Regions from separate parts of the Streptomyces sp. SAS_272 genome, predicted to be linked through region 2. Evidence: riboswitches for the same ligand, from Rfam matches in the RefSeq annotation. Region 2 holds a riboswitch; each other region holds the start of a gene.
The links. Region 2 has a riboswitch for cyclic di-AMP ahead of ACN6LD_RS13480 (M23 family metallopeptidase). Riboswitches for the same ligand answer to the same signal wherever they lie in the genome.

Region 1 (3,266 bases), on a different contig from region 2:
TGGAGACGAGCGGGTACGCGGAGACGAGCTCCTCGTAGTACTCGGTCATCTCGGCGGCCGAGCGGGACTTGCCCTCGAACTCGTACTTGCCGTCCTTGTAGAACTCGGACGCGGCGACGTCGAGCGCGAGCGCGATCTGCTCGCCGGGGACGTAACCGGCCTGCTGGATGGCCTCGATGATGAGGTCGAGCGCGGCGCGGTTGGACTCCAGGTTCGGGGCGAAGCCGCCCTCGTCGCCGAGGCCGGTGGACAGGCCCTTGGTCTTCAGCACCTTCTTGAGGGTGTGGTAGACCTCGGCGCCCCAGCGCAGCGCCTCGGAGAAGGACTCCGCGCCGATCGGGGCGATCATGAACTCCTGGATGTCCACGTTGGAGTCGGCGTGCGAGCCGCCGTTCAGGATGTTCATCATCGGAACGGGCAGCAGGTGCGCGTTCGGGCCGCCCAGGTAGCGGAAGAGCGGCAGGTCGCTGGCCTCGGAGGCGGCGTGCGCCACGGCGAGCGAGACGCCGAGGATCGCGTTGGCGCCGAGGGAGCCCTTGTTGTCCGTGGCGTCCAGGTCGAACATGGCCTGGTCGATCAGGCGCTGCTCGGTGGCGTCGTAACCGACGAGCTCCGGGCCGATCTGCTCGATGACGGCGAGGACTGCCTTCTCGACGCCCTTGCCGTGGTAGCGGTTCGGGTCACCGTCGCGCAGCTCGATGGCCTCGAAGGCGCCCGTGGAGGCGCCGGACGGGACGGCGGCACGACCCGTGCTGCCGTCGTCGAGGCCGACCTCGACCTCGACGGTGGGGTTGCCTCGCGAGTCGAGGATTTCCCGGGCTACGACGACGTCGATGGACGGCACGAGCATCTCCTTCATGGGATGTGACGCTGAAAGTGCGCGGCGCGTGGCCTTGCGCCTAGAGCCTAACCGTCTCCGGAGCGTCGGCCACCGACCGACCGTCCCGTGGACGGACTGACCGTACACATTGTTCCTGTCCGGAACAAAGCGGCGAGGAGAAGCGGCCGAAAAGACCGGGCGGACAGCACGTGGACCAAAGGGACGGCGGCCGGACGGACGACTGCCGGAAGGGCGCGAGAACGGCGACCGGAACGCCGCGAGCGCGGGGCCCGGAAGGGCGCAAGAGAAAACCCCGTCCCGGTGCGTACGGGGGAACACGCACCGGGACGGGGGGCCCGTGGGGACGGGGGGACCCTCACGAGGTCCTCGGAGTGCCGACCTTCACCAGGAGGGCACTGTGGCTTCGCCGGAAGACGGCTGTCACTTCAGGTGCAGCTGCTGACCCGGGTAGATGAGGTCGGCGTCCTGGACGATGTCCTTGTTGAGCTGGAACAGCTTCTGCCAGCCGCCCTTGACCTTGTGCTTCTCGGCGATGGTGCTGAGGGTGTCGCCCTTGACGACCTTGTACTCGCCGTCGCCCTTCTTGACCTTCTTGCCGGTCGGGGTGGTGACCGTCTTGGACTTCTTGGCGGCCGCCGGACGGTCGGTGGAGCGGGAGCTGCTCTTCTGCTCGGTCGAGCGGGAGCTGCTGCCGCTGTCCGACGAGCCGGAGTTCGACGAGCCGGAGTTCGACGAGCCGGCGCTGCTGCCGTTGTAGGCGGCGCCGGACAGGCCCTTGCCGCAGACCGGCCAGGCGCCCTTGCCCTGGCCCGCGAGGACCTTCTCGCCGATGGCTATCTGCTGGGCCTTGGAGGCCTGGTTGGCCTGCGAGGCGTACTGCGTGCCGCCGTACGCGGCCCACGTGGAGGACGAGAACTGCAGGCCGCCGTAGTAGCCGTTGCCGGTGTTGATGGACCAGTCGCCGCCGGACTCGCACTGGGCGACCGCGTCCCACTCGGAGGCGGTCGCGGCGGAGGCGTTGCCGGCCGCCATCAGCGGGGCGGCGATGGCGACGCCGGTGACACCGGCGAGAGCGGCGGCGCGGGTGGCCTTGGACGGACGACGGTGCTTGCCCTTACCGGAAAACAGCATGGTGGATCCCCTCACCGACGCCTGCGAGGTGAGCTGTCGGGTTCGGGCCGTGTGAGTTGCCCGGTCACTCCTCCGCCGGAGACTTCCGCTCCGTGGGAGGGGTGACTTCACCCCAAGCCGCTCCGGCAACTTCCCGGTGCGGCACTTACCTTGGGTCCCCCGCTCCTGCCTACGGCGCTTGACGCGACGACTGTTCCCGGGCTGCCGCTGGCAGGATTCGGCGTTGCGACGGCCGGGGCTCGGGTTGCCGAGCGGTCACGACCGTAGACACGCGATCCGCGGAATTTCAAAGACGATCAGGGCTTCTGAGACTCATCCCACACTTTCGCCAAATCGGACATTCGGCGCGAAGCGTGACGTGAACTACCGCTGTTTTTCTTGGGCTTTGCGCCCTATTGGACCCCTGTGTCGAGGGTCTGACCGGGGGCGATGTCGCTCGGGTCGGCGCCGATGAGGTCCCTGTTCTCGGCGTAGAGGGCACGCCATCCGCCGTGGAGGCCAAGGGAGTCGGCGATGGAGGCGAGGGAGTCGCCCTCCTGGACGACATAGGCGGCCGCGGCATGCCGGCCCGCCGAGGCGGTGGACGCGCCGCCCGCTTCGGTGTCGGCACTCTTGGCCGCCGGCTCGTCGGCCGTGACGCCGCGATGACGGCCGGAGCCGAGGGAGCCGGTGTCGACGAGGTTCCAGGAACCCACATCCTGGCCCGACTTGTCCGAGTCGTCCGCTTCCGGGGTCCCCGTGGACGAACCGTCGGCCGCCTGCGGGTCGCCCTGACCGCCGGCATCGCCGGGGTCGCCCGTGACGGCAGAGGGGGACGAAGGCGACGAAGGTGACGCCGAGGGTGAACTCGAGGAATCACCGGACGAGTCGGATGAGTCAGACGAGTCGGACGATCCCGCTGAACCGGTCGAACCGCTGGAACCGGTCGAACCGGCGCCGGAATCCGACGAGCCCGAGGAGCCCGACAGCCCCCTGGACAGGTCGGACAAACCCGAGGAGCCGGACGATCCTGACGAATCGCCCGCCACGCCGGTGTCCACGGTCAGCGCGCCGTTCTCCTTGGTGAGCCCGGAGGTCAGCCCGCAGGTGCCCCACGCGCCGACGCCCTTGGCCGCGAGCACCTTCTGCGCCACGGCGATCTGCTGGTTGCGGCTGGCCAGGTCGGGGCTCGCCGCGTAGTCGAGCCCGCCGTAGGCGCTCCAGTCCTGCTGGGTGAGGCTGAGGCCGCCGGACTCGCCGTCGCCGCCGTCGGCACTCCACGAGCCCCCGGTCTCGCACTGCGCCACCTTGTCCC
Region 2 (3,266 bases):
TAGGCGTCGAGGACGGCGAAGGAGGCCGCCTCGTCCGCGGTCCAGCCGAAGACGTTGCCGCCGAGGGCGAGCGGGAAGACCTTGAGGTCGGAGGAGCCGATGGTGCGTAGGGAAGTCATGCTTCGTCTCAACGGACGCGGCAGGCACGCCATTCCTCGCGTGACACGAAGAACAGATGAACAAGCGGCAGCCCTGACGTCGGGGGTGGCCGTCAGGGCTGCCGTTGCTCGATGGTCCTCAGAGCTCCTCGAGAGACGACTCAGGCCTCCTCGAGGCACGGCTCAGGGGTTGAGGCCCTTGCTGCGCAGCCAGGCCGCCGGGTCGATGCCCTCGGCGTTGCCGTTCGCGTGGACCTCGAGGTGCAGGTGCGCCCCGGTGACGTTCCCGGTGGCGCCCACGCGGCCGATCACGTCACCGGTGGCGACCTTCTGGCCGACGCTGACGCTGATCGACGACTGGTGGCAGAACCAGAGTTCGGTGCCGTCGTCCAGGGTCAGGATGGTGCGGTAGCCGTAGGCGCCGGCCCAGCCCGCCTCGGTGACGGTGCCGCTGTGGACGGCCTTGATGAGCGTGCCGGTGGGCGCGGCGAAGTCGAGTCCGGTGTGGTAGCCGGAGGACCACAGGGAGCCGGCCTGGCCGAACGTCGAGGTGATGGTGTACGAGGAGGTCGGCAGCGTGTACTGCTTGGCCAGCTCGGCCAGGCGCGCGGCCTCGACCTTGGCGGCGGCCTCCTCGGCGGCCTTCTTCTTCGCGGCGGCGGCCTTGGCCTCCGCCTCCTTCTCGGCCTTGACGACGGCGTCGGCCTTCGCCTTGGCGGCCGCGGCGGCGGCCTTGACCTCGACCTGGGTCTTCTGCGACTCGGCCTGGGCCATGATGCGGCTGCGCAGGGCCTCGCCGGCGTCGGCGACGCTCTGGTCGGCGTCGGCGTCGGCGTCGGCGTCGGCATCGACGGCGGCCTCGGAGCCGAAGCTCGCCAGAGCGGACGCGGCTTCCGGGGCGGGCTTGTCGTCGGAGATCAGCGAGCCCACGCCCGGCAGGTCCGGCATGGAGATGGAGACCGGGGCCTTGCCGGTGTTGGCGCTGGCCATCCCGCCCGCGCTCACGGCGGCTATGACGCCGACGCCGAGGACGGTGGAGCTGCGGGCGAATCCGCCGCCGCGCTGCTTGGCGACGCGGTGCTTGCCGCGTACCGGGCGAATGGACTCCGCGGTGGGGTTCCACTCCTCCCAGGGGCCCTCGTCGGTGCGGTAGCCGCCGTAGCCGAAGGTGTCGGTGGGGGACTGGACCGGCGCGTACGGGGCCTCGGGGGCCGGCGGGTTGGACGCCACGCGGGCGCACTCCTTTCCTTCCGTCGCCTACCGGGTTAGCTGACGGGTTCGGAGTCGGAAGGTCTCCTACGCGCGTATACCGGCCGTGGACTCTGCGAGTTCACGGAGGCTTCCGCGTGATTCACCCCAAGGTGGTGGTTCCCCGGTTCCCTTGCGGGATTCGGCGCGTGCGCACGGAGCCGACTCTGGTGTCGGCTGGGACGGCCGCGCTGCGTTATCGAACGTTAATAGACCCGGGGGTGCGTTTCCAAGCCGTTCTGCTTGATCAACAACATTTCTGGCCTGGACTTTCTGGCCAGCAGCGGTGAAAAACGGGCGAGTTGACCCTCGTTCAGGATGCCCCACCCGTCACACGCGTAGACACGGCGACTCGGGGCCGGCGCACAGGGCGGCCGCGCGCGCACGCAGCGTCACAAAAGCGCGAGGACGCGAGGGAAGTGAGGAAGCGGGGGCGAGGACGCGCCACGGGGCGAACGCACCGAGGGCCGGAACCCTTTCGGATTCCGGCCCTCGGCCTTCAGTAGCGGGGACAGGATTTGAACCTGCGACCTCTGGGTTATGAGCCCAGCGAGCTACCGAGCTGCTCCACCCCGCGTCGTTGTGACTCCAGTGTACGTCATCCGGGGGACGCCCAGAACCAGGCTTTGTCGCGCCCCCGCCGCGACTCCCGCCCGGGCTCCCGGCCCGGGCTCCCGCCGCGGCCTCACACCAGGTGCCGGTTCGGGGCCTTCGCCCGCTCCTCGTACTCCGGCAGCACGAGGACGTCGACGCCCGCGGCGGCCAGCAGGCCGGTCCCGTCCGCCGCCGTCACGAAGGTGTCCGGCTCGCGCCACGCCGTGACCACCCTGCGCACGCCGGCGTCCAGGATGAGGCGGGCGCACGGGGCGGGGCGGGAGGAGCGGCGGGCGCAGGGCTCGAGGCTGCTGTAGACGGTGGCGGCGGCCAGCCGGGGGTCGGCTGGGCCGAGCTTCGCGAGCGCCGCCTCCTCGGCGTGCACGACCGGGTCGCCGCCCTCGCGGGAGTGCCCGCGGGCCAGCTCCGTCCCGTCGGCGGCCACGATCACCGCGCCGACGCTGAACGCCGTGTCCGAGGGCGGGCACTGGGCGGCCAGCTCGCAGGCGAGGGCCAGCCAGTGCCGGTCGGCAGCGGCGGCGAGCGGTCCGGCGCCCGGGGCGGTGGGCTCGTAGCGGTGCAGGACGACGTCCTCGATGCGCCGTGTCTCCACCAGCCGCAGCCGTCCGCCCTGGTAGGCGCCCGGCCCGAAGAGGCGGGGCGCGTCCGGGTCGCCCACGAACAGCGGGGCGAGGACGAGCTGGAGTTCGTCGGCGAGGCCCTGCTGGAGCAGCTGGGTGTGGACGGTTCCGCCGCCCTCGACCATGAGACGCCGGACGCCGAGCTCGTCGTGGAGGTGGGTGAGAAGGCGGCGCCAGTCCAGTTCGGGGCCGAGCGGGACGACGTGTGCGGCGATGCCGAGCGCGCGGGCCCGTTCGGCGCCCTTCTCGGTCGTGTACACGACCTTCTCGCCGCCCGTGTGCCAGAAGTTCGCCGCCGGGTCGAGGTCGCCGGAGCCGCTGACGGTGACCTTGAGCGGGTAGGCCGGCCGGCCGACGGCGACCCGGGCGGCGCGGCGCTCGGGGGAGTTCACCAGGAGCCGGGGGTTGTCGGCGCGGATGGTGCCGGCGCCGATGAGGATGGCGTCCACGGAAGCCCGTACCGCGTCGACGCGGTCGAAGTCGGCGGGGCTGGAGAGCAGCAGGCGTTCGGGCGTGGTGTCGTCCAGGAAGCCGTCGAGGGAGACGGCGGCGGACAGCAGGACGTACGGGTACGGCATCGACGTGCTCCCGGGCTCGGTCCGACGGCGGTCTTGGTGCGGGACGTCTTGGTTCAAGTTTGAAACAACCTACACTGGGTGCATGACGACTCGCTGGCTCACCCCCG
Region 3 (3,266 bases), on a different contig from region 2:
GGGGCGGAACTCTCCGGGAGGGTTCAGCCCGCCCGGTGGACCACCGCGTCGCACAGCTCCATCAGCGCCGCCTTCGCGTCGCACTCGCGCAGCGGCGCCAGCGCGGCCCGCGCGTCGTTCGCGTATCGCACGGTGTCCCGTCGGGCCTGCTCCAGCGCCGGGTGGGCCCGGAGCGCCTCGATGGCCTCGGCGAGCCGGGCGTCGTCGCTCAGGTCGGAGTCCAGCAGCTCGCACAGCGCGATGTCCTCGGGCAGGGACAGACGCGCGGCCCGTTCCCGCAGCCGCAGCACGGGCAGAGTGGGCACGCCCTCACGGAGGTCGGTGCCGGGCGTCTTGCCGGACTCGTGCGAGTCGGACGCGATGTCCAGCACGTCGTCCGCCAGCTGGAAGGCGACGCCGAGCCGCTCGCCGTACTGCGTCAGCACGTCGACGACCGTCTCGTCGGCGCCCGACATCATGGCGCCGAACCGGCAGGCCACCGCGACCAGCGAACCGGTCTTGCCGCCGAGCACGTCGAGGTAGTGCTCGACCGGGTCCCGTCCGTCCGTGGGCCCCGCCGTCTCCAGGATCTGGCCGGTGACCAGCCGCTCGAACGCCTCCGCCTGCACCCGCACCGCCTCCGGCCCGAGATCGGCCAGGATGTGCGAGGCGCGAGCGAAGAGGAAGTCACCGGTGAGGACCGCCACCGAGTTGCCCCAGCGGGCGTTCGCGCTGGGGACCCCGCGCCGCACGGCGGCCTCGTCCATCACGTCGTCGTGGTACAGCGTGGCCAGGTGCGTCAGCTCCACCACCACGGCCGACGGCACGATGCCCGGCGCATACCTGTCCCCGAACTGCGCCGCGAGCATCACGAGCAGCGGGCGGAACCGCTTCCCGCCCGCCCGCACCAGGTGCTGGGCGGCCTCCGTGATGAACGGAACCTCACTCTTGGTGGCCTCGAGCAAGCCTTCCTCGACAGCCGCCAATCCGGCCTGGACATCGGCTTCCAGAGCCTGGTCCCGCACGCTCAGCCCGAACGGCCCGACGACGGTCACGAGGGGTCTCCTGTCTGCTGGTGTCTACTGGCGATTACGCGGTTTGTCGATAGGTCGCTGCCATCACTCGAGTCAGCGTATCCGGTCACGTTTCGATCACCGATAGCCCCCACGTCCCCCGGGGGCGAATGCACTCGCCCGCGAGGTGCACGCATCGGGCCAGACCGTATCCGATCACGTCCGTGATGTTTCTGATCAGCCCATACGAAGAGATATTCATCGGGTTGCCGCGAAGTGCCGAATCATGTCCACACCGAGGCCGACATCCGGCCGAGGTCCGCCTCGGCCCGGCGGCGCCCCTGCCTCGCCCCGCCCGTCGACCGACCCCATCCCCAGCTCGGCCGGCCCGCCCCCTCGCCGCGACGGCATGCGCATGCCACCCATGCCATGGATTCCACATTCGCCGCGGGTGCCACGCATGCCACACATGCCACGCGTGACACCGCATGCGACATGCCGCATGCCGCATGCCGCGTGAAAAGCGACCCCGACACGACTGGTCGCGCGACAGCCAGCCCTCCCACCCTCTCCCTTGCGCCATAACAAGCGAGTTGAGGCTAATGCCCGATTCGCCGCTCTTGTGATTCGGCGTGACATGGCTCACTGACCCCTCCGCAGCGACCAGCGTCGGCCACTCTTCGATCCCCCGCACCCACCAAGCGAGTTGACGCTTTGCATCCACAAAGGATCAAGTACCCCATACGGCACAGACCAAGGTCAATAGGGGTCATCTGTGAATTCGGCACTTGTTCCGGACATGTGCTCTCGCATACGTTCCCGGCCTGTCGGGCGGACGCCTAATCCTGCCGCCGCCCGTAACACCCACCGAGATACGCATGGCAGGAGCGGGGGAACCAGGTAGGTCGCCGCAGCGCATTGCCCTGACGTTCTGGACATCCAGAACTTTTGGGGCAATCCGTTACGGCTTGGGGTGAAGTCGCGACCGTCAGGACGCGACCGGGCAGCTCCCGCCCGAACCCGACAGCTCACCTCGCAGGCGACGGAGAGGAAAACTCGTCATGTCCGCTGCCGCTCAGCGCCCCACCCGCACGTCCCGCCTCGCCCGCAAACTCGCGATCGCCGGCACCGGAGTCGCCGTACTGGCGCTCCCCCTCATCGGCGCGACCACCGCCTCCGCGGCCACCACCCCGACCGTCGCCACCGCGAGCAGCCTCGGCTACTCCGACAACCTCGACGGTTGGATCCGCGCCTCCCTCCAGGTCATGTCGCAGCACGGCATCCCCGGGACGTACAACGGCATCTACCGCAACGTCATCCGCGAGTCCTCGGGCAACCCCTACGCCATCAACCTCTGGGACTCCAACGCCGCCGCGGGCATCCCGTCCAAGGGCCTGCTGCAGGTCATCGACCCGACCTTCCGCGCCTACCACGTGGAGGGCACCTCCTGGGACTCCTACGACCCGGTCGCGAACATCACCGCCGCCTGCAACTACGCGGCCGCGCGCTACGGCTCGATCGACAACGTCTTCGGCGCCTACTGACGGTCCGGGCCACGCCCGAACCGACAGCACCGCGGCGGTCGGCCGGTCGGCTGGTTGGCCGGCCTCCCGGCGACCGGCCTGCCAGCTGATTGGCCGGTCGGCAGTCGGTCGGCAGGCCGGCGGTCGTCCCGGCCTGCAGTCGGCAGGCGGTCAGCGGTCAGCAGGCGGTCGGCGGGCAGGACTCACGGAAACAGTCTTTCGAGGACGACGGCGACGCCGTCGTCCTCGTTCGACGTCGTCACCTCGTCGGCCACCGCCTTGAGTTCGGGGTGGGCGTTGGCCATCGCGACTCCGCGCGCCGCCCAGTCGAACATCGGGATGTCGTTGGGCATGTCCCCGAAGGCGACGGTGTCCTCGGGCCGCAGTCCGAGATGCTCCGCGGCCAGTGCCAGACCCGTCGCCTTGGTGATCCCGCAGGGTTGCAGCTCGACCGTGCCGGGACCCGACATGGTGACCGTGGCGAGCGAGCCCACCACCGATCGGGCCGTCGCCGCCAACTCGTCGTCGGACAGGGCAGGATGGCGCAGCAACACCTTGCTGATCGGCTCGCACCACAGGTCGTCGCGACGGCCCACCCGCAGCGCCGGCAGCGTCGGGTGGGGCATCCGGTACCCCGGCTCGATGAGCGTGAGCCCGTCTACGCCGTCCTGATCGACCGCCGCGTACAGCTGCCCGACCTCCGCTTCGATCTTGCCGAGCGCGGTCTCCGCCAGCTCCCGGTCCAGGGTCA

Region 1: it holds a riboswitch for cyclic di-AMP, as region 2 does, so the genes downstream of both, ACN6LD_RS11175 (LysM peptidoglycan-binding domain-containing protein) here and ACN6LD_RS13480 (M23 family metallopeptidase) in region 2, are expected to answer to the same signal.
Region 3: it holds a riboswitch for cyclic di-AMP, as region 2 does, so the genes downstream of both, ACN6LD_RS04515 (transglycosylase SLT domain-containing protein) here and ACN6LD_RS13480 (M23 family metallopeptidase) in region 2, are expected to answer to the same signal.

Annotation. Positions count from the first base shown of each region.
Region 1 is NZ_JBMNDR010000013.1:29,823-33,088, reverse strand. It holds gene eno (phosphopyruvate hydratase) at 1-850, opposite strand, end outside; gene ACN6LD_RS11175 (LysM peptidoglycan-binding domain-containing protein) at 1,262-1,972, opposite strand; cyclic di-AMP (ydaO/yuaA leader) riboswitch at 1,976-2,159, opposite strand; gene ACN6LD_RS11170 (LysM peptidoglycan-binding domain-containing protein) at 2,365-3,266, opposite strand, start outside.
Region 2 is NZ_JBMNDR010000018.1:23,600-26,865, forward strand. It holds gene ACN6LD_RS13475 (aldo/keto reductase) at 1-119, opposite strand, end outside; gene ACN6LD_RS13480 (M23 family metallopeptidase) at 282-1,328, opposite strand; cyclic di-AMP (ydaO/yuaA leader) riboswitch at 1,338-1,504, opposite strand; tRNA gene ACN6LD_RS13485 (tRNA-Met) at 1,850-1,923, opposite strand; gene ACN6LD_RS13490 (dihydrofolate reductase family protein) at 2,032-3,159, opposite strand; gene ACN6LD_RS13495 (MarR family winged helix-turn-helix transcriptional regulator) at 3,242-3,266, shown strand, end outside.
Region 3 is NZ_JBMNDR010000004.1:41,634-44,899, reverse strand. It holds gene ACN6LD_RS04520 (polyprenyl synthetase family protein) at 24-1,034, opposite strand; cyclic di-AMP (ydaO/yuaA leader) riboswitch at 1,848-2,049, shown strand; gene ACN6LD_RS04515 (transglycosylase SLT domain-containing protein) at 2,054-2,536, shown strand; gene ACN6LD_RS04510 (HAD family hydrolase) at 2,719-3,266, opposite strand, start outside.